4 regions of the Paenibacillus marchantiae genome follow, and region 1 is predicted to be linked to each of the others. Evidence: riboswitches for the same ligand, from Rfam matches in the RefSeq annotation. Region 1 holds a riboswitch; each other region holds the start of a gene.
What was found. A riboswitch is a leader RNA that binds a small molecule or an ion and turns the genes downstream of it on or off. The one in region 1 is predicted to bind thiamine pyrophosphate.
Positions count from the first base shown of each region.

Region 2: linked by a shared signal. The riboswitch ahead of thiC (phosphomethylpyrimidine synthase ThiC) and the one ahead of PTQ21_RS09620 (ABC transporter ATP-binding protein) in region 1 are both predicted to bind thiamine pyrophosphate.
Region 3: linked by a shared signal. The riboswitch ahead of PTQ21_RS07470 (ABC transporter substrate-binding protein) and the one ahead of PTQ21_RS09620 (ABC transporter ATP-binding protein) in region 1 are both predicted to bind thiamine pyrophosphate.
Region 4: linked by a shared signal. The riboswitch ahead of PTQ21_RS24210 (thiamine phosphate synthase) and the one ahead of PTQ21_RS09620 (ABC transporter ATP-binding protein) in region 1 are both predicted to bind thiamine pyrophosphate.

Region 1 is NZ_CP118270.1:2,099,391-2,107,147, reverse strand. It holds gene PTQ21_RS09645 (iron-containing alcohol dehydrogenase family protein) at 1-701, shown strand, start outside; gene PTQ21_RS09640 (ABC transporter substrate-binding protein) at 698-1,753, shown strand; gene PTQ21_RS09635 (ABC transporter permease subunit) at 1,781-2,566, shown strand; gene PTQ21_RS09630 (ATP-binding cassette domain-containing protein) at 2,590-3,366, shown strand; gene hisC (histidinol-phosphate transaminase) at 3,391-4,512, shown strand; TPP riboswitch at 4,620-4,722, shown strand; gene PTQ21_RS09620 (ABC transporter ATP-binding protein) at 4,872-5,666, shown strand; gene PTQ21_RS09615 (ABC transporter permease) at 5,653-6,465, shown strand; gene PTQ21_RS09610 (ABC transporter substrate-binding protein) at 6,515-7,582, shown strand.
Region 2 is NZ_CP118270.1:1,836,430-1,844,186, reverse strand. It holds gene PTQ21_RS08500 (aspartate/glutamate racemase family protein) at 1-518, shown strand, start outside; gene PTQ21_RS08495 (hypothetical protein) at 665-1,432, shown strand; gene thiC (phosphomethylpyrimidine synthase ThiC) at 2,240-4,027, opposite strand; TPP riboswitch at 4,387-4,500, opposite strand; gene PTQ21_RS08485 (IclR family transcriptional regulator) at 4,618-5,361, opposite strand; gene PTQ21_RS08480 (alpha/beta hydrolase) at 5,720-6,748, shown strand; gene PTQ21_RS08475 (Fe-Mn family superoxide dismutase) at 6,950-7,757, shown strand, end outside.
Region 3 is NZ_CP118270.1:1,613,764-1,621,520, forward strand. It holds gene PTQ21_RS07455 (ABC transporter ATP-binding protein) at 1-100, opposite strand, end outside; gene PTQ21_RS07460 (ABC transporter permease) at 144-902, opposite strand; gene PTQ21_RS07465 (thiamine-binding protein) at 902-1,192, opposite strand; gene PTQ21_RS07470 (ABC transporter substrate-binding protein) at 1,416-2,456, opposite strand; TPP riboswitch at 2,678-2,790, opposite strand; gene PTQ21_RS07475 (NAD-dependent epimerase/dehydratase family protein) at 2,936-3,691, opposite strand; gene PTQ21_RS07480 (VOC family protein) at 3,708-4,094, opposite strand; gene PTQ21_RS07485 (DUF2798 domain-containing protein) at 4,282-4,770, shown strand; gene PTQ21_RS07490 (MFS transporter) at 4,954-6,189, opposite strand; gene serS (serine--tRNA ligase) at 6,569-7,757, shown strand, end outside.
Region 4 is NZ_CP118270.1:5,400,069-5,407,825, reverse strand. It holds gene PTQ21_RS24240 (hypothetical protein) at 1-335, shown strand, start outside; gene PTQ21_RS24235 (hypothetical protein) at 391-876, shown strand; gene PTQ21_RS24230 (hypothetical protein) at 893-1,291, shown strand; gene PTQ21_RS24225 (hypothetical protein) at 1,288-1,839, shown strand; gene PTQ21_RS24220 (hypothetical protein) at 1,826-2,809, shown strand; gene PTQ21_RS24215 (ABC-F family ATP-binding cassette domain-containing protein) at 2,942-4,492, shown strand; TPP riboswitch at 4,626-4,735, shown strand; gene PTQ21_RS24210 (thiamine phosphate synthase) at 5,051-5,644, shown strand; gene thiO (glycine oxidase ThiO) at 5,650-6,882, shown strand; gene thiS (sulfur carrier protein ThiS) at 6,879-7,082, shown strand; gene PTQ21_RS24195 (thiazole synthase) at 7,086-7,757, shown strand, end outside.

The DNA.
Region 1 (7,757 bases):
TCGTTCTGGCTGATCCTCGTATTCTGGCGAGTGCACCAAGGCGATATTTGGCCGCAGGGATCGGTGACACACTCGTAAAATGGCATGAGTTCGCCGTTAATCTAAGTGGCAACGCCACCAGCCTCACTCTCCGAAACAGTGTCAGCACCGCCAAGCTTGCACTCGATATTCTTGAAGCGCACGCCATCGATGTCTATGAATCCACCGATACAACCGGTAGTACACCTCAATTCCGTGATGTTGCCGATGCCATTATTGTGCTCGCAGGCCTTGTAGGCAGCATTAGCGATGGATCACTTCATGCCGCGATTGCTCATGGGCTACATGATAGCCTCACCAAATTACCCGAAACACACGCTTCACTACATGGAGAAAAGGTAGCCTTTGGACTCTTCACCCAGTGGATTCTTGAAGGCAAAGCAGGGGATGAGCTTCATGAGCTGATCACTCTGTTACATAAGCTGAATCTGCCTATCACTCTTGCCGAGCTTGGCATACAACAACAGCCTAAGGAAGCTGCTGCGCGCATTGCAGCAGGACTACAGCTGCGGGAAGGCAGTGCGGCGCATCTCTCCTTCGGAGTTAGTACGGCGCAGGTAACCGAAGCCATTCTTCAGGCAGACCGTATCGGCCAAACATTCATAGAATCCAGTCAGTCCAGTGAAAGCAGTACATACACCAAGGAGGTTTCCTCCCTATGATCCGTCCAAACCGCCATTACACTCTTCCCTTAACTGCCTTTCTGAGCGCGCTTCTGTTGATGCTGATCTCCGGCTGCTCTGCCGGAACTGACAATCAGGCCGCGGGTACAGGCACAACACCGACAGCGGCATCAGCTGCTTCGAATAAAGACGTTACCATTCGTGTTGGTCAGACCGGATGGGGCAATCTCGAATTGGGGCTAAAAGCCGCCGGACTCGATGACACCCCCTATAAAGTCACTTATAACGTATTTCAGGGAGGTAACCTGATCCTTGAAGCGATGGCTGCAAACCAATTGGACTTTGGTGTGACCAGTGAAATTCCGCCCATTTTTGCATCTCAAGCTGCCAATGGTGGAAGCTTCAAGATTATTGCGGTACAACAAGGCAGCACCTTAAATCAGGAGGTCGTTGTTCCCAAAGGTTCATCGATCAAATCGGTTGCTGACCTGAAAGGCAAGAAAGTTGCTTTCGTAAAAAATACAACGGCCCACTATTTCCTGCTCAAAATGCTGGAAGAAGCCGGATTAACCTGGAGTGACATCAGTCCGGTCGAACTTTCAACAGCCGATGGACTCAGCGCCCTGATAAGCGGGAAAGTGGATGCACTTGCCAGTTACGGCAATGCCATCATCTCCGCACATCAGAATGAAGCAACAACGCTCGCCAGCGCCAAAGATATCCTGTCAGGCAGCTTCCTTGTAGCCGCCTCCGATCAGGCTATTGCAAATGCGGAACAGAAAGAGGCCCTTGCCGATTATCTGGAGCGAATCAACAAATTCAATGATTGGGCTCGTGCCAATAAGGATGCGTGGGCTCAAATTACAGCAGACAACACCCACCAGCCCGTGGATCAAGCCCTTAAAACCTACACGGATGGAGAAGCACAACGCCCATCACGTATTGTTGCCATTTCTGACGAGGCCATCAAGTCTGAACAGGACGTAGCGGATACGTTTCAGCAAGCGGGAATTTTTGAGCAGGCAGTCGATGTGAGCACATTCTGGAGTGATGCACTTCAAGATCAACTTCCAGCTCCAGGTAGCCAATAACGAAGGAAGCAAGGAGGTAGGCATAACGTGCGGTCCAAAACCTTTAACCGGGCATGGTTTAACCAGTTCATTCCTTTTGTTGTACCACTACTCATTCTGGCTCTGTGGCAATGGCTGACTGCATCTGGAGTTGTTGCAGCCAATATTTTGCCCCGGCCCGCTCAGGTACTGGAGGCCTTCATTCGTCTGCTTCGTAACGGTGAACTACTGAACAATATCAGTATTAGCGCCAGACGAGCTTTGGGAGGATTCCTCATTGGTGGGGGTCTCGGTTTCCTGCTGGGTGTGCTGAACGGCATCTCCTCCCTTGCGGAAAAGATCGCCGACTCCTCGGTGCAGATGATCCGCAACATTCCTCATCTGTCCTTGATCCCCCTCGTTATTGTGTGGTTCGGGATCGGTGAAGAAGCAAAATTATTCCTCGTTTCCCTGGGTGTATTCTTTCCGGTATATCTGAATACGTTTCACGGCATACGATCAGTCGATCCCGGTCTGATTGAAATGGGCAAAGTATATGGCCTCAGCCGTTGGTCCCTTTATAAGGACATTATCCTGCCTGGTGCACTGCCTTCCATTCTGGTGGGCATTCGTTATGCACTTGGCATTATGTGGCTGACACTTATCGTAGCCGAGACGGTTGCGGCGGATGCGGGGATTGGATACATGGCGATGAACGCGCGGGAATTCATGCAGATGGACGTAATCGTCTTAAGCATTCTGCTATATGCCCTGCTGGGCAAGCTGTCCGATACCATCGCTAAATGGCTGGAACGGCGCTGGCTGCGCTGGAACCCGGCCCTATCCCGCAAGTAAAGCAAAGGAGTGTGTATTGATCCATGAGCACAAGTCAGATCAGTCCTTTTCTTCAAGTAGATGGGGTTCAGAAATCGTATGATCAGCGGACGATTCTATCCAACATCAACGTCAATGTAAGACAAGGGGAATTTGTAGCCATCGTTGGACGAAGCGGCTGTGGCAAAAGTACTTTGCTGCGTCTGATCGCCGGGCTGGAACCCCCCTCTTCCGGGAGCATTATGCTGGGCAACAGAAAGCTTGGCAGTACAGCACCCGAGACACGGTTTCTGTTTCAGGAAGCCCGGCTGCTACCTTGGAAATCCGTGCTCGACAATGTACGACTGGGCATCCCCGACAAGAACAAGGAAGATGCACGCCAGTCGCTTCGCAATGTAGGACTCGGAGAGCGTGAAGGTGATTGGCCGGGGGTATTATCTGGCGGACAAAAACAACGTGTCGCCTTGGCACGGGCACTCGCAAGTCATCCACGCTTACTGCTGCTGGATGAACCGCTGGGTGCATTGGATGCATTGACACGAATTGAGATGCAGCAATTAATCGAACGCTTGTGGGTAGAAGAAGATCTGACTGTCATTCTGGTCACTCATGATGTCAGTGAGGCGGTTGCGCTGGCAGACAGAGTGCTGTTAATCGAGGATGGTCATATAACGATGGATACTCGAATTACGCTGGAGCGGCCACGCGTTCGGGACAGCGGGTTTGCTCATTTTGAAAACCTGATTCTGAATCGTTTGTTGACTCCTCCACAAGAGACACCACAGCAGATTGCTCAGAAACAGATATCATTCTCGATCTAATTCCACTGGAAAGAAGGCATGATTATGCAATCCCTTTCACCCGTTCCCTCTCCACCTGTTAAAGACCTTTTAACTCAAATTCCGGCTTATACGCCTGCCAAATCCATGGAACAGATCCGGCGGGAGTTGGGACTGGAAAGTGTGGATCGACTTGCAGCGAACGAGAATCCGTTTGGTTCCTCTCCCCTGGCTGCGGAAGCGGTCAGATCGCTGAGTTCCGATCTTTTGGCTCAATACCCCGACGGTTCCAGCCAACTGCTGCGTGACAAACTTGCGGAACGTCTGGGGGTGCGTACTTCCCAACTGGTATTTGGCAGTGGATCTTTCGAGCTGCTAACCCTTACCGCCCAAGCTTATCTTAATCCCGGGGAGGAATCACTCATTCCGGTGCCCTCCTTTAACTGGTATAAGGGCGCTACGCTGCTGGCAGGCGGGGTCATTCATGAAGTGCCTTTGGTCAACCATTCACTGGACCTGGAGCAATTCCGGCAACGGATCAATGCTTCTACCCGAATTATCTGGCTGTGCAATCCGAATAATCCAACCGGAACCATTTTCACGGCAGATGCCCTACTTGGTTTACTCGAACATGTTCCCTCCCATGTCGTGGTTGTCCTGGACGAAGCGTATTATGAATTCGCGGAAAGTGAAGATTATCCTGATACGGTTAAGCTGCTGGAGCAGTATAATAATCTGATTATTTTGCGGACCTTCTCCAAAATATATGGACTTGCTGGCCTGCGAATTGGATATGGCATCGGGAATGAAAGCATTATTGAAGGCATTAACCGGGTCAAGCTGCCCATCAGTCTGACAGCCACATCCCAAGCCGCTGCTTTGGCCAGCCTGGATGATCATGAATTTGTTTCTCACTGCCTGCACTACAATCGTCAAGGAAGGGAAACGTTAATGCAGTCCTTTGATCAGTGGAACTTACCCTACATCCCTTCCGAAACAAATTTCATCATGATTGATCTGTTGCAGGATAGTGGCCCGATTACCAAAGAATTGTTGAACAGAGGCATCTCTGTCCGCGGCGGTGCCGAATTTGGTATGCCTACCTGGCTTCGGATTACGATTGGCACACCTGAGCAGATTGCCCGTCTGATCGGGGAGCTTGATTCACTGTTACATTCAAACGATTAGAATCCTAGTTACTTTCCTAACTCACATTACGCACACTTCTTTTAAGCCGCCCTCTTTACATTCCACTTGCATGTGATATATGCTGAACACACAACTGCATATCTTGAACATTGCACTAGGGGAGCCTTGCGGCTGAGACGAATCGAACGATTCGGACCCTTTGAACCTGATCTGGATCATACCAGCGGAGGGAAGTGGAGCGGCCTCTCAGTAAGCGGATTTTTTCATGTTGATGATGGAATTTAATGTGAATTGAACTTACAGACCCACTCATTTCTCCGGAAATGGGTGGGTCTTTTTCGCGTTCTGCGGGCAGATCAGAAGGTGTAATTAAAGATCCCGCGGTTTGAAGTTGAATTATGAATAACAAGGGGGGACGGAACGAGATGGATAACGATATAACCATTCACAACATGAGCTACGCTTTCCCGGGAAAAAGGGATTCCCCCGTGCTCTCCAATGTGTCGATGCGTGTAGCCAAAGGCGAATTCGTCTCGCTCATCGGTTCCAGCGGCTCCGGTAAAAGTACCCTTTTCAAGCTGCTGGCAGGCTTGCTTGAGCCAACACACGGAACCATTGAAATTCCTTGGGTTCAAGAAGGAAAGCGACTGGGGCAGGTGGCCTACATGCCGCAAAAGGACCTCCTATTATCCTGGAGAACCGTCATGGGGAATTGCATGCTTCCCTCTGAACTGGCTGCAGGTCGGCAGGATAAGATAAGGATTCGAGCAGATATCCTGGCTGGCCTCGACAGATTTGGCTTATCCGGCCACGCGCATGCTTACCCGGACGAGCTTTCAGGTGGCATGCGCCAGCGTGTCGCGCTGCTTCGTACTTTGCTGACAGGTGGCCAACTGATGCTGCTGGATGAACCATTCGGCGCACTCGATGCCCTGACCAAACGTGAGATGCATCGCTGGCTGCTGGAGCTCTGGGAAGGCCTGGGCAAAACCGTGTTGTTCATCACACATGACATTGAAGAAGCCCTGCTGCTCAGTGATCGAATTATCCTGTTAACTCCGGTGGGCCAAGGCCAACAGCTGCAGGATCTGACGGTACCTTTGCCACGTCCAAGACATTCGGACATGATCTACGAACCGGCTCTCGTTCAGATGAGACGACTACTGGAGGAACAATTGCATGCGAGACGGTAACTTGAGAGATAGCATGAAGCATAGCGTAAGAGGTTGGCTTGCCCGTTATGGTCTGTTTCTTTTGCTCATGATCTTGCTGCTTGCTCTCTGGGAGTGGATTGTGTGTATGGGATGGGTGCCTTCCTTCATCATTCCAGCCCCGACGGCGATTGTCCGTTCGCTGTATGAACATCACCACCTTCTGCTGGCTACACATCTGCCTGCTACCTTGATGGAGGTTGTCGTTGGTTTTGGCTTGTCCATTGGTGCCGGAATTGCACTTGCAACGGGTATGCATATGAATCGGTCGATTGAAAAAGCGTTATATCCCTTCATCGTGATCAGTCAGACGATCCCGCTGATTGCCCTGTCCCCCGTCTTTATCCTGTGGTTTGGCTACACGCTGTGGAGTAAAGTGGCGGTGGTGTTCCTGATCGCGTTTTTCCCAATTGTGGTGAGCACCTACGATGGCCTGCGCAAGGGTGATCCGGAGCAGCGTGAACTGCTGCTGACGATGGGGGCCACCAAGTGGGATATTTTTCGCAAACTCCAGATTCCACTTGCCCTTCCCTCCTTCTTTTCGGGACTGAAAATGTCCGTGGTGTATTGTGTGGTCGGTGCAACGATCGGTGAATGGCTTGGTGGAAGCAAGGGGCTTGGCTACTTCAGCCGCAGAATGTCGAGCAATATGAACACGGATGCGATGTTCGCCGCCATTATGCTATTATCCCTGCTTGGTATCGCGCTGTTTGTACTCATTGCATGGATGGAGAGAAGATTTGGTACACCACGTCATGCAGGTAGAAGAAAAGCTGGATAACTTTCGGATTTCAAAACAAAAAAACAAAAGAAACGAGGAACTTTACGTTATGAATAAAAAGCATATCTATTCCCTGCTCCCCATTCTGCTCATGTCTCTTTTGCTAATCGTCAGCGGATGCGGTAAAACGGGCATCAATACGCCCTCCACAGGCTCAACTTCCAATGCAAACGATACAGACTCATCTGCGATAGAAACGCCATCGACATCCAAAGACAAGCTGTCCATCATGCTCGATTGGTACCCAAATGCAGTGCATTCCTTCATCTATGTTGCTCAGGAGAATGGTTACTTCGCGGATCAAGGTCTGGATGTCGATATCCAGATGCCTGCCGATACGAATGATGCACTCAAACTTGTTGCCGCCGGGAAAATCGATCTTGCACTAAGCTACCAGCCGCAAATTTTGCTCGCGCGTGGGGAGAACATTCCTGTACGTTCGATTGCAGCCGTCGTTCGCCATCCGCTCGTGCATCTGTTGACTGAAGCAGACGGTAAAGTGAAATCGCCAAAAGATCTTGAAGGGAGGACGGTCGGCTATTCCTCAATCCCTTTGTATGAAGCAATGGTGCGTACCATGATCAGCCAGGATGGCGGTAATCCCGACAAGATGAATTTGGTGGATGTGGGATTTGACCTGATCCCTTCCCTGGCTTCCGGGCAGGCAGATGCCATTATGGGTGGTTTTATTAACCATGAACAATTGATTCTGGAAAAGGAAGGCCATGCCATGAAAGCGATCAATCCCGTCGATTACGGCGTACCTGATTATTATGAACTGGTCCTCACTGCAAGTGATGCGGGCATTGAAGCGAAGAAAGATCAGCTTACCCGCTTCATCAAAGCGATGCAGGAAGGACAGAAATATGTAACAGAGCACCCCGAGGACGCGCTGAACATTCTGCTCGCACATGAGAACGAAACGTCTCCACTTGACCCGGAGATCGAAATCAAAAGTCTAAACATTTTACTGCCACTGATGAATGAAGAAGGTCAGCCGTTTGGCAGGCAGGACGCCTCTTCTTGGGAAAATGTACGTGCATGGTTGGTTCAAAGTGAACTGATTCCGGATTCCGTAAAGGCTGAGGATGCTTTTATCAACTTGCAGGGTGAGTAAGTAAAATCGATTACTGGACGAGATCAAGGGAAATTTGAAAGTTGTAAATTCATTATCAGATGTCGATAACATGAGTAGTTACGGAATTCAATAACTGTACGATTAGAATCTTTATCGAGGATAAGGACTCTTTAATTAAGCTTTCTATATGGACTTTCCAGCTATCCGAGAATAG
Region 2 (7,757 bases), 260 kb from region 1:
TCCTCGTCACCTGTACCCTGTTTGCAGCCGTACTTGAGCAGGAGGCACAGCATGTTCCCGTGCCCGTGATTGGAATTGATGATCCATTACTTCAGGAAATACAGCAGAATCCTGGCGAGTATATCCTAGCGTTTACCAACCCCGCAACGATTGAAGGAACGATGGCGCGGGTGAATCTGGCTTTGCAGCAAGATGATAAGGATGAGCAGCGAAACGGGATCGAAGCAGTATTGATCCCGAGCACATTCGAGTTAATTATGCGAGGCGATAAGGAAAGTTATCTTGCAGCAGTGAGCACCGGATTACAGCAACTTGCTGAGCAGTATCCAGATAGCACTGTCGTAGCCGCTCAACTGTCGATGGCTCCCGCAGCAGCACGGATCACAGCAGATACAGGCATGTTGATCTATAGCCCATTGGCTTCGCTTGCGGCGTATTTGGAGAAGAAGTTGGGCGTAGCTCTGAGTTTAATTATATGCTTTATTACGCTTTATTTGTATCAGAGTAATTTATGTTAAATTTATTATTATAAAATTTACATAATAATACTTTTGTGTTTTTAATTATAATAAATGGGTTATTAAGGTAGACGCGTAGGGGGATTTTATGTTAGACTTTTTTTGTTATAATCTAACAAAAAAAATGAAGAGGGTGAGGTTTTACAATGAATTTATGGCGTCTATCGAAGCTACTGTTGGTCTGCTGTCTAAGCCTATTTCTTATTCCTACAAATACTTTCGCAGAGAGTAGAACTGAAAAATTGGACATATCCCTGCTAAAGCAGGGCATTCCATATGAGCTTATTGAAGCTTGGAGCCCGGAATTAAAAGAAAGTCTTTCTAAATCAGATGGATCAATTGAAGTTGTGGCACATCAAAAAGCACAACCTTATTCCAATGAAGAAGTTCGCCCTTTAGCAGATATTGATGATAAACAATTTGACTATTATATAACTATTGTTCGTACTGATAATGTTGATAACCGAGAAAGATTTATGGTTGCACTGACAGGAAAGTGGACATCAATGCCTTTTTGGCGTCTGACTGATCCTTATGGGGCTACTTTTGATAAAGAAAATTGGAGAACTGTACCAGGATCTGCATACTATGAAGATAAAGTTAAATACAGCGGAAACAGCTCCTTTACTACCATGAGAACTGGGCGCAATTTTGCCTATGTAGCAGACAACGGTGTCGGATTTAATGCTGATATTGTTGGAGGCGCAATTATCAAGGAACAAATTGCATCAGGTGTGTTTACTTTGGAACATAAAAAGACAGGAAATCAAACCGGATCCTCACAAATCCAATCTAACTATTACCATGCCAAAGGAACCGGGAGTATCGGTTTAAGCTTTGGGCCTGTAAGTGTTGGTTTCTCTGGAACTGCTAGTACAGACACTAGAGGGACAGCAAAAAATTTCAGCTACTAAGATAAAATTCGAGTCAGAATATAAGAAAAGCTAATTTTATTCCGATTTTATTATTTTAGTAATTATAGTAACAGGGAAGTGAGTAATGTATGCGATTGCTTTATGTTTTTCTATTATTTATATTAGGTTTTGCTTGCTCCGCACTTCTCTATGGAGGAAATCCTAAATTTAGTGATGCATTGCTGTTTGTAATTGCGGGATTATTATTTTTTATTTGGAACAACAAAAACTAAAAGGGGCTTCAATAGTAAACTGTACCCTATGTCAAAGACATTTATAAAAAAACTATACTGCTTCAAGAAAATGATCTCTGTATTGTACAGGGGTCATTCTTCTCATATTCGACTGGTATCTATAGTGTTGTAATAGATCATATAGGCCAGCTAACTTCATGTTTGACTTTATCCAGCTTGGGACAGCCCTTTAACGAGATCTCATCCTTTAATTGATCCAAAGAACAACTCCTGCGTGCATTGTCTCAGCAGTTTCCCCGTCTGGACATAGATTGACCAATACCCATACGTTTCATTTTCTTCTGAAAATCCGGATGAGTGTAGTGGGTTACTTGATCCGAATGAATGAAGGAGCCCTGCTCTTCTTAAATCTACGATTATCTGTAGGTGAAGCAACGTGTTTGTCGCCAAATCCACGGTCGTTCGCTCCGATACATGATAAGCCAAAATTTCAATGGGCTGTTTAAACACGTACATTATTTAGTAAGTTAACAAAAAAATATAATAGACAATTCTCTTCCAAATATGCAAAAGAGAATTGTCTATTATATTAATATTCAAGAATAAAAAACCATTACAATCGTGTCCGGTATTCCTCAGCCTTTTCCAACATACCCGCGGCCACAGCCTCATTCTCGGACAAGCCGTTGTCTGCCGCAAAAGCACGAATATCCTGCGTAATACGCATGCTACAGAACTGAGGGCCGCACATGGAGCAGAAATGGGCTTCCTTAGCCCCTTCTGCCGGCAACGTCTCATCATGGTAGGACAGCGCACGTTCCGGGTCCAGTGAAAGGTTGAACTGATCCCTCCAGCGGAACTCAAACCGTGCCTTGGACAGCGCATCGTCCCGCCGCTGGGCACGTGGGTGACCTTTCGCCAGATCAGCGGCATGAGCAGCGATCTTGTAGGCGATAACGCCTTCCCGCACATCATCCTTATTGGGCAGGCCCAGATGTTCTTTTGGCGTAACATAACAGAGCATCGACGTGCCGAACCAGCCGATCATCGCCGCCCCAATCGCCGAGGTAATATGGTCATATCCTGGGGCGATATCGGTCGTCAGCGGTCCCAGCGTATAGAACGGCGCCTCTTTACATATCTCCATTTGCAGATCGACATTCTCCTTGATCTTGTGCATCGGCACATGTCCCGGACCTTCAATCATCACCTGCACATCATGCTTCCAGGCGATTTGTGTTAGTTCTCCAAGCGTAGCCAGTTCCGCCATCTGGGCTTCATCATTGGCATCATAGATGCTTCCTGGGCGCAGTCCGTCTCCGAGCGAGAACGCCACATCATACCTTTTCATAATCTCGCAGATTTCTTCAAAATGGGTATACAAAAAATTCTCCTGATGATGCGCAAGGCACCATGCTGCCATGATGGACCCGCCCCGTGACACAATGCCCGTCATACGTTTGGCGGTCAGCGGAATATATCGCAGCAGCACACCTGCATGGATCGTAAAATAGTCCACACCCTGCTCTGCCTGTTCTATGAGCGTGTCACGATACAACTCCCATGTCAGTGCTTCTGCTTCGCCATTGACCTTCTCCAGCGCCTGATAGAGCGGTACTGTTCCAATCGGTACAGGTGAATTGCGGATGATCCATTCGCGGGTCGTATGAATGTCCTTGCCTGTGGAAAGATCCATCACCGTATCCGATCCCCAGCGTACGGCCCAAGTCATCTTCTCCACCTCCTCCTCGATGGAGGAGGATACCGCAGAGTTTCCGATGTTCGCATTGATCTTCACATGAAAATGACGCCCGATCAGCATCGGCTCACTCTCTGGGTGATTAATATTCGACGGCAGGATGGCCCTTCCACTCGCCAGCTCCTGCCGCACAAACTCCGGCTCCACACCCTCACGAATAGCGGCGAACTCCATCTCCGGCGTGATCATTCCCTGCCGTGCATAATGCATCTGAGTCACACTGCGCCCTGCCTGTCCACGTAATGGTTTAGCACGCAAGCCCGGATACTTCTCGGCTCCAGTTCGCTTCCCTCCTGGTTTCAATCCGTTATCCTCCGGTTTGACCGTTCTTCCCTGGTAGGCTTCAACATCTTCACGCTCCGTAATCCAGCGGGTGCGCAGCGCTGGCAGCCCTGCCCGGATATCGGCATGAAATCCAGGATCGGTCATTGGTCCGCTCGTATCGTAAACACGCAGCGGTTCGTTATGCTCCACTCCTTGGGGAGTATTGGTGTCATGAAGGGCAATTTCGCGCTCCGGTACAGCAATGTCCGGTCGTGAGCCATGAATGTATACTTTGCGGCTGCCCGGGAAGGGCTGAACCCGTCCTGTCGTACCTTTTTCCTCTGCCAACTGCAGATCCTGCTTGTCCTGTCCCATCATTCGGTTTCCTGTGCTCATCGCTCTTGTCTCCTCCTCTTTAGTGATTGCCTGGATTGAAATGCTTGCTCACGGGTCCAAATCATCCACAACATAGAAAAAGTAAGAGCGACCATACCACACAAAATAGGGACATACACTTCAATTAATACAGACAGTCGAAGCAAAAGGTTTACACCCAATGCTCGCCAATGGCACCCAGCCCTTTATCCAAAAGCAGATCTGACACCAGCTTCCGCCTGTTTACTGTATAAAAAAAGCCGGTTCCCAAGGGAACCGGCTTATGTCCATCACCAATAACATACCTTATAGAGACTCCATAACGGAGTCCATCCATAGGTCACATTATACGGTGTTCGTGGTCGTATCGCCGATTACTTCCCTACGCTGGTATGATCCAGATCAGGTGCAAAGGGTCCAGAATCTCATGCGATTCCGTCTCAGTCCGGACAATTCGGACTCCCCCAGTAACGTTAACAAGTTGCAGCATTTAAGCCGCAAATTCATATTCAATTGCTGACCCTGTTGGGCCGTCCATTACAGAGTAGCGCAACCGAATCATAAAAACAACCTTTATATTCCAGAACATAAAATCAGGATAACATAAGTCCCATCTGTGTAGCAGCTTCCTTCAGTACAGGTGCATATTCATGCAACGTCTCCTGCGAAAGGCGACTAACAGGCCCGGATACCGACAGAGCAGCAGCGATGTTGCCTTTCCGATCCATGATGGGTACAGATACAGCCGCTGCTCCCGGTTCACGCTCCTCATAACTTGTTGCGTAGCCGTATTCCAGAATGTCTTTCATCTGTGCCAAATATACTTTGGGATCGATAAATACCGGCCATTCAGGTCCATTCATCAGATCTTCGCGGTCCTCTTCGGTGGCAAAAGCCATCAGCACTTTGCTGGATGCTCCCACGGATAACGGAAGTCTGACGCCCACCGGAGCTACACGACGAATCGCCTGATCACTCTGCACGGCTTGAATTCGAATCCGCTCACTGCCATCACGCAGATATAAACTCACGGTTTCGCCCAGTCGATCTCTCAGCCGCTCCATCGCAGGAAGGAGCAAAATGGCAGGATCATCGCTGCGAGACATATGGGCAGACAGTTCCCAGATACGTATGCCGAGTCGATACTTCTCGGTTGCTGCATCCCGGATCACAAACCCCTTGTCCTCCAAAGTAGCCATCAGACGATGGACTGTACTTTTGTGCAGACCGATCTGGCTCGCAATTTCCGTGAGCCCCAGATCACTGCGGGTTGTAAAACACAATAATATATCCAGCGCCCGTTCTACAGCCCGGACGGTTAACTTTCGGTCTTCCATGGCAAGTTGCCCTCCTCATGTTTCATCACATGAAACTTGGTTACATAAATTATATGAGAAACGGTCTCATCTGTAAACCAAAAAGCGCCATTTGGAATAGGGATATTTGTAAATATTTTCTTTTTATAAATTAGAATCCCCTGCAATTTGCACCCTAAGGAAATGTTACCCATATATCTTCAAAACTATATAACAATTGCGTAACAAATGGCCTCAATCAATTGACTTTGACTATATTGGAACATACGATAAAGATATATTAAATTAAGATTTTGCTTCATATGTAGTCAGAAAAATCATTTATCCGCTCTGTTCGTCTCGTTGTTATCTTCATTTGATTTTTAAAGGAGGGGCAATCATGTATCCGACATCCCAGAGCGAAGCCCCGCTGCAAACGAAAGTGTCAGATCTGCCTTCTTCGTTATCACCGAGGCTGATCCGGTTCAAACATATTGTCGTGGCGTTGTTGCTCTCCGTTGTATTTTTTCTGCTCTTTTGTTTCATTGCACTACACGGTTATATTGCTTGGGTATTATCCAATCCAACTGTAGCGCCTGTATTCTCCAATCCCATGCAGGCGAAGAACATGAAGTATCAAGACATCACGTTCCCGGCAGCAGACGGCAGTCGAACGATGCAGGGTTGGTATATTCCGGCTGATGATAATGCAAACAAAACCATCATATTCAGCCATGGATATGGTGCGAATCGTGAAGAGACCTGGGTACCAATGTATGATCTGGCCCATTATGCTCACCAACTTGGCTTCAATGTGGTGATGTTCGATTACGGTTTCGCTTCACAGGTGAACAAAGCTGTTGCCACAGGCGGCAAAGCCGAGTCCCAGCAGCTGCTTGGTGCTATCCAGTTTGCGAAGCAGCGCGGAGCTCAGGAGCTTGTCGTATGGGGTTTCTCCATGGGTGCAGGTACAGCCCTGCAGACTGGGCTGATTACCAAAGATGTGGATGCTATGATTCTGGACAGCACGTTCCTGCTTGAGCCGGATACGCTGTATCACAACATCCATAATCAGATTGATCTTCCGCGGCAGCCTACGCTGGAGATTATGAACCTGCTGTTCCCGATTCTGAACGGGACCGGATTGCAGCAAATTCCATATCAAGAAGTGAAAAAAGAAGATTATCCTTTCCCGATTTTCTTCATCCATGGTACCGAGGATGAGAAAGCTCCTTACCCGATTGCGGAGCTGCTTGCCGGCAACCAAACCAATCCGAATTCCGATGAATGGATTGTGGACGGTGCGCATCATGAGCTGATCTTCCGGGAGCATCCGAAGGAATATCTGCGCCGTGTCTCCACATTCCTGAGTCATGTGACCAAGACGAGCAGCGATGATGTGGAAAATACGAATAACGGAGAATCGTGAAAATCCGGTAATTCAAGAGCCCCTAGGGGCTCTTTTTTTTGTGTATACATAGGACAACATGTCTGGAGAATATACTTTTGGGACGTAATTAAAGACAGCTCTAGCTTGTATATCACAAATTGAGCGAATCGGGCGATCGCATTTTTTTATATCTAATGCTGGATCTGAACTCAAATTCATTTGAACGGAGGTTTACCGATTATGAATTGGTATGGATATGGGCATCTGCTGCCTCTGCGGGTACTCGAAGAAGTCCGTTTCTGGAAAGAGCAAGAGAAGGAACATACGATTGTCATTCGTGCCTTGGTTCCTGATCTTGAACCCTCATATGTCAAATGGCTTGCGGAATGGGAAGCGATTTTTGAGAATAGCGAACGAATCGCGAATCAGCTGTTGAAGCAAATACTGCCGGGAACCCAACCGCCTGCTCCCTACATCATCCGCTGTATTGAACAGCTCGTGGCTGCGGCCTGCACACAATCGCGTGAGTTCATTAGACAGCTGTACGTCCTGCTGGAGCAAAGTACTGCTGTTCAGCAGGTGCCGATTGCCAAAGTGGTTATTCTGCATTTCATACGTGAATCGGAGTATTTCCTGGGGGTACTTGAAACGCTGAAACAATCTGGAGCTTTGCGAGATTTGGTGTCTGATCCATCTTTTTCACTGGACCATATTCTTCAAACCTCGGAACAACCGGCTGATCCCAACGTACAAGTTGCTTCAACGCCCGTATCTGAACAAGCCTATCGTGAAGCTGTAGAAGAATCGTCCAATGCTGCGGGAAAAATCAATAACTCCACTCCAGCGGTACAGGCACAATCTTCAGCGACTGCTGTAAAGACTCCCAATACAAATGCCGAGGGTACAACCAGCTCTTCAGCAGCGCCAGTCAAAGAGAAACCTGTACCTATTGGCGGACACACACTGCCACCCCTACCCTATGCCTACAATGCGCTGGAACCACATATCGACGAGATGACGATGCGTATACACCATGACAAACACCATC
Region 3 (7,757 bases), 490 kb from region 1:
GTAAGGCAACGGCTCCATGCTCAGGAACTCCATTACTCGTTGGAGTGGTTGCACCTTCATCCGGCGCAGTAGCTACCCGCTCGTTGTGTTCGGGTGTCATCTTGTCATCACTTCCTAACCTTTATATGGTGCATATTTCAAAGTTATCGCTTTTGTGGTCGCCAGCGTACGAGCAGCTTCTCCAGTAGCGCAATGAGCAGGAAGAGCAGCAGACTCAATGCCACAATAATCATGATTGCCACGAAAAGACGATCCGTCCGATAGGCTGATTTTTGCAGCATCATATAATAGCCGATGCCCTTATCTGCACCGATCCATTCGGCGATAATCGCACCCATGACGCTGTACGTAGCGGCAATCTTAATCCCCGAGAACACCGAGGGCAATGCATGTGGAAGTTCGAGCTTCCAGAAAATTTGGCCGCGTTTTGCACCAGCCATGCGCATATAGTTCATCATCGCCGCATCGGTGCGGGTCAACCCGTCCATGGCAGCTACAGCTACCGGGAAGAAGCAGACCAGGATGATGGTAATTAGTTTGGGCAGCAGCCCAAATCCGAACCAGATCAGCAAGAGCGGAGCAAGCGCAATGGTCGGTATATTTTGACTAAGAATAAGTAATGGATAGAGTGCAGATTTCAAAAATGGAATCAGATGCAGCACCATCGCAATCAGTAATCCCACGAGCGTACCTGCTGCAAATCCTATTAATGTCAGCTGGATTGTTGCCGATGCATGCATGCCAAGTCGCTCGGCCTGGGAGGCTGCTTCATGGGCGATGTCCGAAGGCGCAGGCAGCATCCATTTCTCAATATGGAACAGGGAGACGGCTCCCTGCCATATCGCTATAAAGAGAATAACCGCCACAAAGGGCGGCCATACGCTTTTCCAATAGGCATGCATTAGCGATATTTCTCCGTCAGGGTGTCCATGCTGAAGCCACTTGGGCTATGGGCGATTTTGATCTGTGAGATGATGCTTGGGCTGCCAGCTTCCACGAGAACTTCGTGCATTTTGCGGACAACCTCCAGCAGTTCCTCTAGTTCTCCCTCCATCGTGGTATCGAGTGGATTAACCTGATATTTCAAGCCGGACTGCTGAATAACTTCAATGGCACGATCAACGTAAGGATAGGAATTTTCGCCATTTGGCGTTTTGGGAATGACTTGAATGCTAAGTAGTGTGCTTGCCATGAGAGATCACTTTTCCTTTCGAAATATATAAAATGAACTAATGACTGTTACACTTGCCACTTCGATGACAGAATAACCTTCCAATCGCTGTTATCCCCAGATTTTTTTGATTCCCTTCTCCAAAGGGAAAATCCGGTGATAAAGGCGAACGCTTCGCTTTTTCACGTTATTTCTGTCCTCTTCGTCATCGTGTAAATACTAAGTTCGTTTTATATGGATAATTTTATTGGGGTAAGAACTCGTTTGTATATGCTTTGGATACATCTACCTGCTCATCGAGCAGTTTTTTGCTAAACATCCAATCCGTATAGTTCTGCCATACTTCCTGCTTTTGCTCACCCCAGCGCGGTGCGTCATCCTGATATTTTGGACTCAGCCACTTCTGGCTTGCGAGTACAAGATCCTTATCCAGATCCGGTACGGCCTTGATCAGAATGTTGGCAGCGTCTTCGGGATGTTCAATCGCGTATTGATATCCTTCGGAAGTCGCTTTCAAGAACGCTTTAACCAGCTCGGGATCGTTCTGAATCGTCTTTTCATTGGTAACGAGTACAGGTGTGTAGTAGTCCAGTGAATCGGAATAATCTTTCACATATAACATGTCGATCGGTTCCCCGCGCAGTTCGGCTTCAATGCCCGTCCACGCGTAGAAGATCCAGGCAAAGTCGATATCGCGTTTCACAGCGGTGAAGAAGTCTGCATCGCCCATGCTAATATTTTTTACTTTGGATACATCGGCGCCTTCGCCTTCCATAATGGACTGCATCACAGCTTCTTCCACCGGAGAGCCCCAGCCACCATAGGTTTTACCTTCAAAATCTTTGGGGGATTTGATGTTCCGGTCCACCGGAGCGGCAAATCCGGACGTGTTATGCTGAATGACTGCAGCGATGGACACGAGCGGTACGCCCTGTGTGCGGGCCTGGGTTACACTCTCCTGATAACTTACGCCAAAAGGCACTTCGTTCGAAGCTACCATCGTATCCGCGCCTCCGGCACCTGGCTGTACAATCTCGACATTTAAGCCTTCGGCTTTGTAAAAACCTTGATCTACGGCCGCATACAGGCCGGTATGATTCGTATTTGGTGTCCAGTCCAGCACCACTTTAATATCCTTGAGGGCTGCGTTGTCACCTTCATTGCTGTTTTCGGTGTTGCTGCTGCCATTTTCTCCTGAAGGTGCAGCTTCTTTGCCGCCACATGCGGCCACAGCCACAAGTAGTACGCACAAGAGCATTAGGCCCATCATTTTACGCCATCTCATCTTCATTTCTCTCCTTCATGTTGTCCGGCCAGTGGCGCGGGGTACTCCTTGGCTTCATATCCAAGCTTCTTGCATAAATCGACAGATTTATACCAGCTATGATCCGGATGACGTCACTTTTTTTAGCTCTCTGGCTATATAAAAGAACATTAAAAAAGCGCCCCGTTAATCCGGGACGCGTGCAGGCGTTAGAGATGTGGCACTCAGCAAAGAGGCTGGGCCAATTCGATATACTCCGATTCCTACGCTGGCATGATCCAGATCAGGTCTAAGGGTCAGTATCTTGGTGGGATACACTCTCAGCCGGCCTATTCCGACTCCCCTGGGAAACTATGAAGTTACGGGCATTACTAGGTGTAATTATAGGCCAGAGGCCTACGCATGTCCAGTCAGGAACTGGATAGGGGCACGTATGAATGAATCAAAGAGGCCATTATACATGCGTATAACGACCTCTCTAGATGTGTGATTTTCAACAATTATCGTGGCGAATCATATAAGGAAATCTGACTGAGTGCAAAAGCATCGGATTTCGGGTCATAGCCTACCTGTTTCTGAGTGGTTTCCAGATTCAATCGTTTAAACCGATTATTCGAGATCCCATGCAGTATGGTGAAGGGCTCCAGATCTGTAGTTGTAATTGCTTTGAACATCAAATCACACAAGTCAGCCGGACTAAGATACGCGCTCATATCCCTTGCCTCCAGCGCGGGTCCATCCGGTTGGAAATCATCATATGCACCTATACGTATTGCTACACTTTGTAAACCTTCGGTATACGCAAAATAGGAAGCGAGCGATTCACCAAAACATTTGCTAACCCCGTACAAATTCCGTGGGCGTGTCGGCATATCCGGATAGACTTGAGCATCAATGGGATACCCCTCAATCGTCTGTGCACTGCTTGCCAGAATGACTCTCCGCACACCCTGGTCTTTAGCTGCACGGAATACATTAAACGTGCCCTTGATATTGATGTCCAACAACGATTCATAGAATCCAGCATGCGGGGAAGGATCTCCCGCCAGATGTACAACCACATCCATGCCTTCGCAAGCGTGCTGACAGGCTTCGGGATCTGTCACATCAAGTGTCATGATCTCATGGCTTGTCCCTTGATACGTATGCAGTCTGTCGATATTCAAATCCGTTAGTCGCAGGTGAAATGCTTCTGACAAGTGTTGGGACAAGTCACGTCCAATTTTTCCGGCTGCGCCGGTAATTAAAATGTTCATAAATCAGCTCCAATTCTTAGCGCTGGAAGAACTCAATCCATTCCTTCTCGGGTCCATAAATGAAGAAATAACGGTAACCGTTAGGCAGTGTAATCATCTCTCCATCAATAAACTCGGCCTCAGTTGCCTTAATGCGGTTGTACTCAGCCTCAAGGTCATCGACATGGATAGCAAAATGATGCACCGTACCTTCGGAAGGCAGCTTGTCGCTGTATCCCTGGATCAACTCAATCTCGGTCTCATCGCTTCCGTTGAAGCCGAGAAAGGCGAGCTGAATGACACCGTTGGTGTGGGTTACCCGGTCTTTCAATTCAAGACCAACAATCTCCGTATAGAAACGCAGCGTGGTCTCTAGATCACGAACGGCAATGCCGACGTGGTCAATGCGCTTTTGAAAACTCATAATCCAAATCCTCCTTTATATGCAGTGAATCTTTTCTACCATTTTAAGGGATATCATAGGGCTGTACCACGAGGTTGTCAAATAAGATTTTAATTTGGAAAAATTATAATTGTTCACAGAATGTTCACTTATGAGGAGGGGTTCGTCATCTCTATAATTACGAAGGTAAACAGAGAGGATGAGAGAATTGCCAACAACGAAGAAAGAACAGATTATTTTTGGAATGATGATGTGCACAGGAATGGTCATCGTCATGATGGCCTTCAATTTATGGCACAATGGGTTATTGAGCAAGATGTCCGCGCTTGAAATACTGCTTCAGTTCATATTGTGCTTTGTCATTGCATTTCTGGTGGAGTCTTTTATTGTCGGACCTGTAGCGCGAAAAATTGCATTTTCCTTACCTTTTGACAAGTCCAACAAAATCCTGGGCGTGCTGGCTATGTCATTTTTCATGGTCATTGGAATGGTTCTGATCATGTCCTTGTACGGAATGATTTCCGCTTATCTTGCGAATCAGTTAAATGGAGCATCCGTACTAAGTACGTATCTTCATACGATTGCTCGTAATTTTAGCCTGGCGCTTCCTTACCAAATTATTATTCTGGGACCACTCGTTCGATATGTATTCGGTAAATTCATTAAGGATAAAGGGAGTGTAGTCCCCACAACCTAAATAACGTTAGTTCCGATTTAGAGCATCTGAAAGTATTTCCTGGGCAATCGTCCACTGCACTAAGATAAAGAAGTAATTGTTCATTTTCAAATCAAAAAAGGCCTCGTAGCATTCACGCTACGAAGCCTATCTTTTTACCAGCTATGATTAATGGAATTTAATTTATCTTCTGTTCGGTAGATATTACGATGCTGAACTCACGGTATGCCTGCGCTGCCATTGATACGCGATCACGCTGATAATCAGCAGACCAACTGCAAAAATGGCAAGCATCCACGCCGACTGGTTAACTTCCAGATGGTCCAAACTCCAGCCTGTAACCAAAGGCAGAATGGCACCACCAACACCACCTGATGCAATCAGGATGCTGGGCGTTGATTCTTCTGTTCCAGGCAGCATTTTGCTGGCGAAGACGAGGGCAATGGAGAACACGCCCGATAGTGCGAGCCCGAGCAACAGGATGATCAGAAATGCCGACCAGATCTGGTTGGTAAAAGGAAAGATCATCAGCAGTACAACTGCTGCAAGGCAACTGTACAGAACGTAGACGCGATATTGGAATTTCTCCGCAATATATCCGGCAAACAGTCGTCCAACAGACATGGCGATCCAGAAGCAGGTAACACTAAGCGCAGCACCTGCTTCCTTCATGTTCATTTTCTCAATCAGAATGGCTGGCATGAAGTTGGCAAGGCTCATTTCGGTGCCGACATAGAGAAAGAAAAATAGAACAAATAAAGACAGAAGAGCCAAATTACGGCCGCGATAGGTTGAACGAGTTGGTTTAATGTCTGCAGGATTCATTCCATTTGGCAATTCAGCAGCGTGAGTGTGTCCAGGGGTCTGGTCTGAGTTACGTCGACTCAGTTCGTTGTTCAGCTCACCGAATGAACTTTTGGCCCAGAAGATAAAAGTCATCGCTGCACAGACGGCAACCACGAGGAACGACATGCGCCAGTACCCGGCAGAAATCAGACCGCTGGCAATGAGCGGCATGACCATAGCGCCGATACCAAATAAAACTTCGAGTCGGCTCATGGCAACCGCCGTATTATCTTTAATTGCAGCAATGATGATTGTACCGATGACAGCCTCGATCATGCCGAATCCGAACCCAGCTGCAGGTGCAATGACGAACATCCAGCCCCAAGGAGGCAGCAGCATATAGGATAACTCTGCAATGCAGAGCAGAGCTGTAGCAATTAATATGCCACCTCGTTTACCAAAGCGTTTATTCAACCACGGAGATAACAGTACACCACCCAGGAACCCGGCAAATTGGGCAAATATCAGTGTGCCTCCCTGACTATAATCCTTGCCATAATGTTCAAGGGCAACGGGCAGGATGGAGCCGAGAACGACGTGGGCAAGTCCGATGAGGAAATAGGACAAGCATCCAATCCAAAGCAATTTTTTCATGAAGAAAAACTCCTTCTAGATATTATGTTATGTAGTAAGTCTGCCATTCAGGAGTATTTCCTAAAAACAAACAATCTCTATCATAACAGGACATGTAAGGGTGTGCACGGATAACTTGCAATGGAGGCTAAAGTTCGTATATACTGAAAAACAACAATTACAGATCGGACCATGCCGTTGAAGAGCATCCAACTCGGAGGCGTTTTCGCCAGGGGAGCGTTATTCCCCAAGTTAACCGGAACCGCCCGTTATCGCGGACCAAGAGGCTGAACCAGAATATTCTGGTTTGGCAAGTTGGGTGGCACCGCGAGCAGAGCGCTCCTCGTCCCAAGGGATGAGGGCGCTCTTTGTATTTTTACAGCCAAAGGAGACGGTGACCATGTTGGAAATGAAGTGGATTCGGGAGCATGCAGAAGAGGTGCAAGCTGCGGCAGTTGGCAAGAGAATGGATATCAGTATTCGTGAATTGTTGGAACGGGACGAAGAGCGCAGAGCACTTTTACTGGAGACGGAAGAAGGGCGTAGAGTTCGTAATTCGTTATCTGCAGATATCGGCAGACTGATGCAAGCTGGTGAGCGTGAACAGGCCGAGGGTTTAAGGGAACAGGTGAAACAGCTGAATGGTCAGTTAGAGCAAGTTGAAGCCAAGCTTGCCGTTATGCAAGAGGAAGTGACAAGGCTGCAATGGTTGGTACCCAATGTTGTATCGCCAGACACGCCAGTGGGTGCATCGGATGAGGATAATGTGGAGCTGAGACGTGTGGGTGAGCTGCCGGTATTCGATTATGAGGCCAAGGATCACGTGGAACTCGGTGAACGGCATGATCTAATCGACATCCCCCGTGGGGTGAAAATCGGCGGAACACGAAGCTATGTGCTCAAAGGAGCAGGGCTTCTCCTGCACCGGGCTGTACAGCAACTTGCGCTTGATCTGCTGTTGAAACATGGATTTACGCCAATGGAAGTTCCATTGATGGTGAGGGAGAATACACTCTTGAACACGGGGTTCTTCCCCACAGGACGGGATCAGGTCTATGAATTAGTAGGCGAGAACAAGTGGCTGGTGGGAACATCGGAAGTGCCGCTGGTTTCGTATTATGCGGATGAGATTGTGGATGTGCAGGAGCCAATCAAGCTGGCAGCCACATCGACATGTTTCCGCAGTGAGGTTGGCTCAGGCGGGCGGGATGTACGCGGATTGTACCGGGTGCATCAATTTGCCAAAGTGGAACAAGTCATTATCTGTGCACCGGATGCGGAAGAATCGGAGCGAATGCTGCAGGAAATTACAGGACACGCCGAGGAGTTACTGCAATTGCTGGAACTGCCTTATCGTGTTGTGGCTGTGTGTACAGGGGATATGTCGCAGAAAACGTACAAACAGTACGATATTGAGACCTGGATGCCAAGCCGCAATGCTTACGGGGAGACACATTCGTCGTCGAATCTGCATGATTTCCAGGCTCGGCGTTCGAATATTCGTTGTCGCGATGCCCAAGGTAAGCTTGCCTACTGCCATACGTTGAACAATACGGCTGTGGCTTCGCCACGCATACTGATTCCATTGC
Region 4 (7,757 bases), 3.3 Mb from region 1:
TGTTGCACTTTGAACATGGGCAGGAGCATGCACTTGAACAATTGAAAGAAGATGCAGGTCTGCCTGAATTTCAGCGTTTGGTTGAAAAACTGCAACTTGCACTTGGGAAAATTTCGATTCGAGAGGCATTTGATGATCTGGATAGTATGATGGCTTTTTATTTTGAACAACGGAAGCAGGAATACACCAAGATGATTGATGTTAAAGCATCATGGGGAAGAATGATCGGGTTTACACCGATGTATGCCCTGATCTTCCTCTATCTGGTCATTCCGCTGGTAGGCATGAGTTTCCTTCAAATGAACATTTATTATGAACAGATTCAGAAACTGTAACGACCATGTACGTCACAGTCTGAAATAAATTAAAAACGATATAGGAGGATTTATCATGAACAATGCATCAAGTGCTTTAAAGGTGGCAGCAGGCATCTTTCTGACCATCGCCCTTATTACGATTGTGGTTCTATTGTTTATTTCGGCTCAGGAGGCAACCAAAACGGCACAGAACAATTTTGCCGATATCCAGACCGAGTTGTCCCAAGCTGCATTTACCGTGTATGACGGAACAACCATTAGCGGATCACAAGTCACAAACGCGTTGCGTAAATATGCGGACAAGGATCAGTTCGGTATTCAAGTTATTACAGGTAAAAACAAGGGGGGTCAATGGTATGGCAATCAGTTGAACATATCCCAGGATCTCAATAACGCAGATTACGGTTCAGTGATTTCTCCAGATGATAAAGTAGGTATTATTAATCAAACTATGAGTGAAAAAGACAACCAATATGTCAATCCAAGTGGTAAATTCAAAGCAATTATCGTAAAAGACAGATCCAATGTGGTAAGAGGGCTTATTTTCCAGCAATCCTGACAGGAGTTGGTTTAACATGTCCCAGAATACACAGCAGCTCATGTTGTTCTGTACGGCGGTTGTCCTATTTGTGACAGCCTGCCTGTACGGGCAGCAGAATGTTCGGGTTCTTTCAGACGCTTTGAATCACTTGGTGCAGACGACAGCAGACATGGAAGGACGGCTGAATACCACTCTGCGTATAAGTGAGCCAATCCGTTATAGTGGTGCGGAAGTGTTACACACTGTGAGGCAAATGACAGGGACAACGGTCAGCGTGGAGGTGGACGGGATTGCATATGTCATTGATCCCCTTGTAAACAGAAGAGGAACCATTCCTGTCCAGCTTGCTGCTTCGTATAGACCTGAGTTCATAAGAAGTGAGGCTGGCGAACTGCTGAAGATTGCATTTTGGAAGGAGGCCAGTACACCTTGATTAACGCTGCATCCAAGCTGCTTGCTGTTTTGCTGGCAGTGATTTTGCTTTATGTATATCCGGCAGCAGAGACTGCAGATCGACAGGATGACATGGCACGCATGACCGTTGTTCAGACGGTTACCCGTTTTGTTGATGCAGTCAGAACAAAGGGATACATTTCCCCTGTCATGTATACAGAATTCGAAGAACAGATGGCCCGAACGGGGAATGCCTATGAGATTTCCATGGAGCATTTGCACAAAAAATATGTTCCTCATTACTCAGATCCGATGGATCAGAGCACATTTTCTGGCACCTATGAAACTGTACAAGATGGCTATTATTCAGCCCAAATTAAAGCAAAGCTGTTTCCTTCGTCCGGTGTGCTAGCTTTAGACGATCCTGGGCGCAGATATACACTGGCAATGGGGGATTTCTTCACTGTAACCGTCAAAAATACCAATCGCACACCTGCCATGTTGATTCGTGAGTGGTTGAACGGGTCTGCACAGGCTGCAGCCGTGTTTACCACATATGGGGGTATGGTGCTCAATGAAGATTACTGATCTTTCTATTGTGTTTGTGCTTATCTTTTTACCTATATTCTGGGTTATTTCTCACAATACAGACAATGCCCAAGAGGCACAATATTTAAGCAATCGATATAAGATGGCACTTCAGACTGCCGTACTGGATGCAGGGGCTGTGATGCATCAAAATGAGAAGCAAAACGATGAAGCAGGGTATGATTCGACCAAATTTGTAAAAGCGGACAAAGAGCTTGCCTTGACTACCTTTACCCAAACACTGGCGCTAAATATGGGGATTCAGGATGATCCTGCTGCTATACGGGCCATGTTTAATTACATTCCTGCAATGGTCGTGCTGGATTATGATGGTTATTATATTTTGGCGAACGAAACTGAGATGACTGGTGATCTTGAAGATTCATTCCGGCAAGTTTGGAGTCCTAAAAAGCCCTATACATATTCTGATTCAAATGGTAGCAGTATTAACTTCACACTCGATGGGTATGTGTATGCCTATGATGCAGGCTTGGGCATGTGGGTTGAGGGTTTCCAGAAAGAACTGGCCTCCAGCACACAAATCCCTCTGCTTCAGAATGCCGAGACGTTTGAGCAGGTCAGACGAGGCCGGATCGTGACAAGTGTGCAGGAAGATTTGGCAGATGTTATTAACCGGCATAATGAGTTTGCAAGAAGGAATGGTGTTTCCTACACCTTTACCATGCCTTTGATTTCTCAGGAAGACTGGTACAATTCGATTAATGATACGGGGCTGATGGCGTTTATTCAGGGAATACCTGTAGGTAACCAAAAGATTAACAATTATGCCATTGGTGGTGGCAGACTGGTGAAGAAAACAGCGATCGTTGGCGGAGTTGATCCTGTAAGTGGAATTAAATACTATTACCCTTCCACATGTAGCAATGGTTACAGAGCCGAAGAAGTGTTTACAAATGCCAAACAAGCGGCAGCACAAGGTTATTTTGAGTATAACTGTTCCATAAATTAAAGGCAGTTTGTTTGTAATATAAAAGCGAGGTTGCATGAGATGTTTACATTACTTTCAGAAAAGGCGACACCTGTGCTAAAATAGGGTTTCGGAACGATAGTAATGTCCAATAGATAGGAGCAACCTCATCTTATGAGTTTATTGTCAGTAGAGAACGTGAGTCACAATTTTGGAGACCGCACGTTATTTAAAAATGTATCTTTTCGTTTACTTGCCGGAGAGCGTGTAGGTCTTGTTGGTGCAAATGGTGTGGGTAAGTCCACACTGATGAACATTCTTACCGGGAAATTGTTAAAGGACGAAGGGAAGGTCGAATGGACCCCCAAAGTTCGTTATGGATATCTGGATCAGCATACCAAGCTCACGCCTGGAAAAACGATTCGTGATGTGCTTAAGGATGCGTTCCTGCCCTTGCTTGAGTTGGAAAAAGAAATGATGTCTATTACGGATCAGATGGCAGACGCCGATCCGGACAAGCTCGAATTGTTGCTGGAAGAAATGGGTGACATTCAAGAGCAACTGGAGCAAGGTGATTTTTATCTGATTGATGTGAAAGTGGAAGAGATGGCAAATGGACTGGGCTTGTCCGCCATCGGCCTAGATCGTGACGTGGCCGCGCTTAGTGGTGGTCAACGTACGAAGGTATTGCTTGCCAAGCTCTTACTGGAGAAACCAACTGCACTTCTGTTGGATGAGCCGACGAACTATCTCGATGTGGAACACATCGAATGGCTGACGCGTTACCTGAAGGATTACCCGTATGCGTTTATTCTGATTTCGCATGATACAGAGTTTATGAATGAGGTCGTTAACGTTATTTATCATCTGGAATTTGCCAAGTTGACGCGTTATGCAGCGAACTATAACAAATTCCTTGAAATGGCCGACATGAATAAGGCGCAACATATTGATGCTTATGAGAAACAGCAGGAGTTTATCAAGAAGCAGGAAGATTTCATTCAGCGGAACAAAGCCCGCGCTTCCACTTCAGGTCGTGCCAAGAGCCGTGAGAAGCAGCTCGGCAAGATTGAACGGATTGATCGTCCAGACGAAGCAGCCAAACCCACATTCAAATTCAAGGATGCCCGGGCGAGTAGTAAAACCGTCTTTGAGGGTATTGATTTTGAAATCGGATATTCATATGCATTATTGCCTAAAATGACGATGACGATTGAGCGTGGCGAGAAAATTGCCATTGTTGGATGTAACGGTGTAGGTAAATCCACACTGCTCAAGACGATCTTGGGGAAAATCCCACCAATTAGCGGTAAGACTTTCTTGGGGGACTATCTGGAAACAGCCTATTTCGAACAGGAAGTACGTGCAGGTAATATTACCCCGATCGAAGATGTGTGGAATGAGTTTTCTCATCTGACACAGAATGAAGTCCGGGGCCATCTCGCACGTTGTGGATTAAAAAATGAGCATATCACCCGCCCGCTTAACGCGCTTAGTGGTGGTGAACAAGCCAAGGTTCGTTTATGTAAGCTTCTGATGCGTGAAAGTAACTGGATTTTGTTCGATGAGCCCACAAACCATTTGGATGTAACCGCAAAAGCAGAGCTGAAACGTGCCCTGCAGGAATTCAAGGGTACCGTGCTGCTCGTATCCCATGAACCTGAATTTTATGAAGGTTGGGTAACCAAAACGTGGGATGTTGAAGCTTGGTCCGACAAACAATAGTTTCTACGAAATTCTTCGCACCAGAAACAGCAACTTCGTTAACTACATGACTTCAGCAATGGTGAACAACGTAATTCATGGAAATGTACGGTGACAAAAAAAGGTGTCTATGGTAACATAGGCTACAGCTTCATATGAACACTAGGGGGGCCGCACGATGCGGCTGAGATGGAAGAATGCGATTCCGGACCCTTTGTACCTGATCTGGATCATACCAGCGTAGGGAAGTGGCGCGTTTCAGCTAATGACAAAGAGCTTTATCGTTGACTTTGCGATATGGCCTGCAAGATGAATCATGCAGTTCTATGTATACAGCGTTGCGACTATGGATGGTTTCTATAGTTGTTGTGCGTTATGTATAGAGTAATTGCATGCGACAGTCATTCAGTTGATCCATGAATTTTAAATTCGTGGCCACTCCCCTACGGGAGTGGCTTTTTTGTTGTTGTATATCAGCTTAAATCATGCAAGAGGAGGGCGAATAGGACGGTAATCTTCCACGAACATGTAATAACAAGATCATTCGAACTGCATGTGGTTTCACCAGGTACAGGAGACTTGGACTCTTTTCTGAATATTGCTAAGGGTATATGGCGGTGGGTCGATTATATCCACATTCGGGAAAAAAAGCTGACCCTTGAAGAACAGATGTATTGGGCGCAAGGTCTAAAAACACAAGGTGTTCCATCTGTCCGAATCATTATGAATGGCTCAGATCAGCTGGATCAATATGCTTCAATTGGTGGTGTGCATTGGGGTCAAGCAGTTACTCGCAGCTATGATAAGGATGAGTTGAGGAGAGTCGATCGGCTGCGCGTAGGCATATCGGTTCATTCTCTGGAAGAAGCAAAAGTTGCAGAAGAACAGGGAGCGGATTATCTCTTTTATGGGCATGTCTATGCTTCAAATAGTAAACCGAATTGCGAACCCAGAGGGCTAAGTGCGTTAGCTGAGGTATGCTCTAATGTTTCGATTCCCGTGATCGCGATTGGCGGGATTAGTCCTGAGAATATTGCTGCCATTCGAACTGCTGGTGCTAGAGGAGCCGCTGTAATTTCAACGATTTGGACGACCGATAAGCCGGAAGTAGCTGCCGCTTCATTGCGACAGGCGATCACGGATTCAGACAAGTACGCCGAACCAAGGAGATGAAGATCTTGAGAGAGGAAGCAAGAAGTCGAAGCAGGAATCGTTCAGGCTATCATCCAGGAATCGTTTCGGAAAGTAAAGTTGGAGCGGAAGTTGGAGGCAAGCTTCATGCAGAAACCATTATTGTAGGTGGAGGAGTTATCGGATGTGCCATCGCATGTGAACTCGCTACTCGAGGCCATGACGTTCTTCTGGTTGAGCGGGCGCGGATCGCTGGGGGAACTTCCTGTGCAGCCGCAGGCATGCTTGCTGCTGATAGTGAGGAATTCACTCATGCTGTAATGGCAAAGCTTGTAAGGCAGAGCAGAGCTTTGCTTCATGAGCAGAAGGAACGGATCAGTTCGCTTAGCGGAGTGGAAATGGGGCTGCAACAGCATGGATTTATTACTCCTTTTCGTTCATACAGTGAGGTCAGCAGTTACAAGAATGATCGTAGATCGTCTACCTTATCTACAGAACATATTTGGTGGGATCGTATTGCTGTCCAACAGGAAGCTTCATGGTTAAACAGGGATACGTATGGAGCATTTTACAGACCTTCCGAGAGCGAGGTTCTTCCTGTCAACTTAACGCAGGCTTATGTCAGATCGGCTCAAGCCATGGGTGCAAGGGTGATGGAAGGGGTACAGGATGTCCGTTTGCATACGAATGTAAACGGTGTGCAAGGAATCGAGACTTCAATAGGAACGATGACATCGAGAAATGTCATTATTGCTACAGGGTTACATGGTGAAGAATTGATGAGACATGTAGGTCTGAAATCGCCTGTTTTACCAGTAAAGGGGGAGATTGCAGCCGTGCAGTTTTCTCCCCACCATGCCGGGTACAGGCCAGACAAAACGGTGTATGCAGAGGATATATATATTGTTCCCAAAGCCAATGGAGAAGTATGGATCGGTGCAACAAGCCTTCCTGGAAGAACAGACATGAAAGTTTCGGTACAAGGCATTCAGAAGCTGCTTGCAGCTGCAACAAACTGGGTACCTGGCATGAAGGAAGCACATTTTATCCGAGCGTGGGCTGGTGTCCGTCCTTCGACTCCGGATGGATTGCCCTATGTGGGGGCTTGTGATAGTGTACCGGGTTTATTCGCTGCTTTTGGACATTATCGTAACGGCATATTGCTTAGTGCAATTACAGCCAGCCTTATGGCTGACTTGATTTGTGGCAAAACCTCGGAAGAACTGGGGATTCAGGACCTTTGTCCAGAACGTTTGAACATAAAGGAGATGTTGCAGTGAACATCATTGTCAACGGACAAACCATGCAAATTGAAGATAGCTTAAATCGTGTAGATAAATTGCTCCATTCATTTAATTTGCAAGTAAAAACCGTCGTGGTTGAATTGAATCGGCAAATTTTAACGCGGGAATATCATGAAACGACGGCGTTAAGAGACGGAGACCGAATTGAAATTGTACATTTTGTGGGAGGCGGTTGAATTATGTTGAGGATTGGAAATTATACGTTTGAGTCTAGATTGCTGCTGGGTACAGGCAAATTTTCGGACTTGGAAGTGCAGAGCCAGGCGGTTGAAGCCTCCGGTACGGAAGTATTAACGTTCGCGGTTCGGCGTTTGAATCTGGAAGATCGGAACAAACAGCACTTTCTGGACACACTGGACTTGAAAAGGTATACCCTACTTCCGAATACAGCGGGTGCTGCAACAGCAGAGGAAGCTGTGCGAATCGCTGAACTAGCTCGGGCTTCAGGACTTTGTGATATGATAAAAGTAGAAGTTATCGGCGACGGAATCACATTACTTCCTGACCCAATTGAAACCTATAAAGCTTGCGAGATCTTGCTTGAAAAGGGCTTTACAGTACTGCCTTATATCTCAGACGATGTTATTCTGGCCAAGCGATTGCAACTACTCGGCGTACATGCTGTTATGCCTGGGGCTTCACCGATAGGGGCGGGGAGAGGAATTATTAATCCCTATAATCTGGAGATTATTATTGAACAAGCCGTCGTTCCTGTTATTGTGGATGCAGGACTTCGAGCACCTAAAGATGCTGCTCATGCGATGGAGCTGGGAGCTGACGGTGTATTGTTGAATACGGCTGTCTCCGGGTCCGGAGATCCGGTGAAGATGGCGAAGGCAATGCGAATGGGG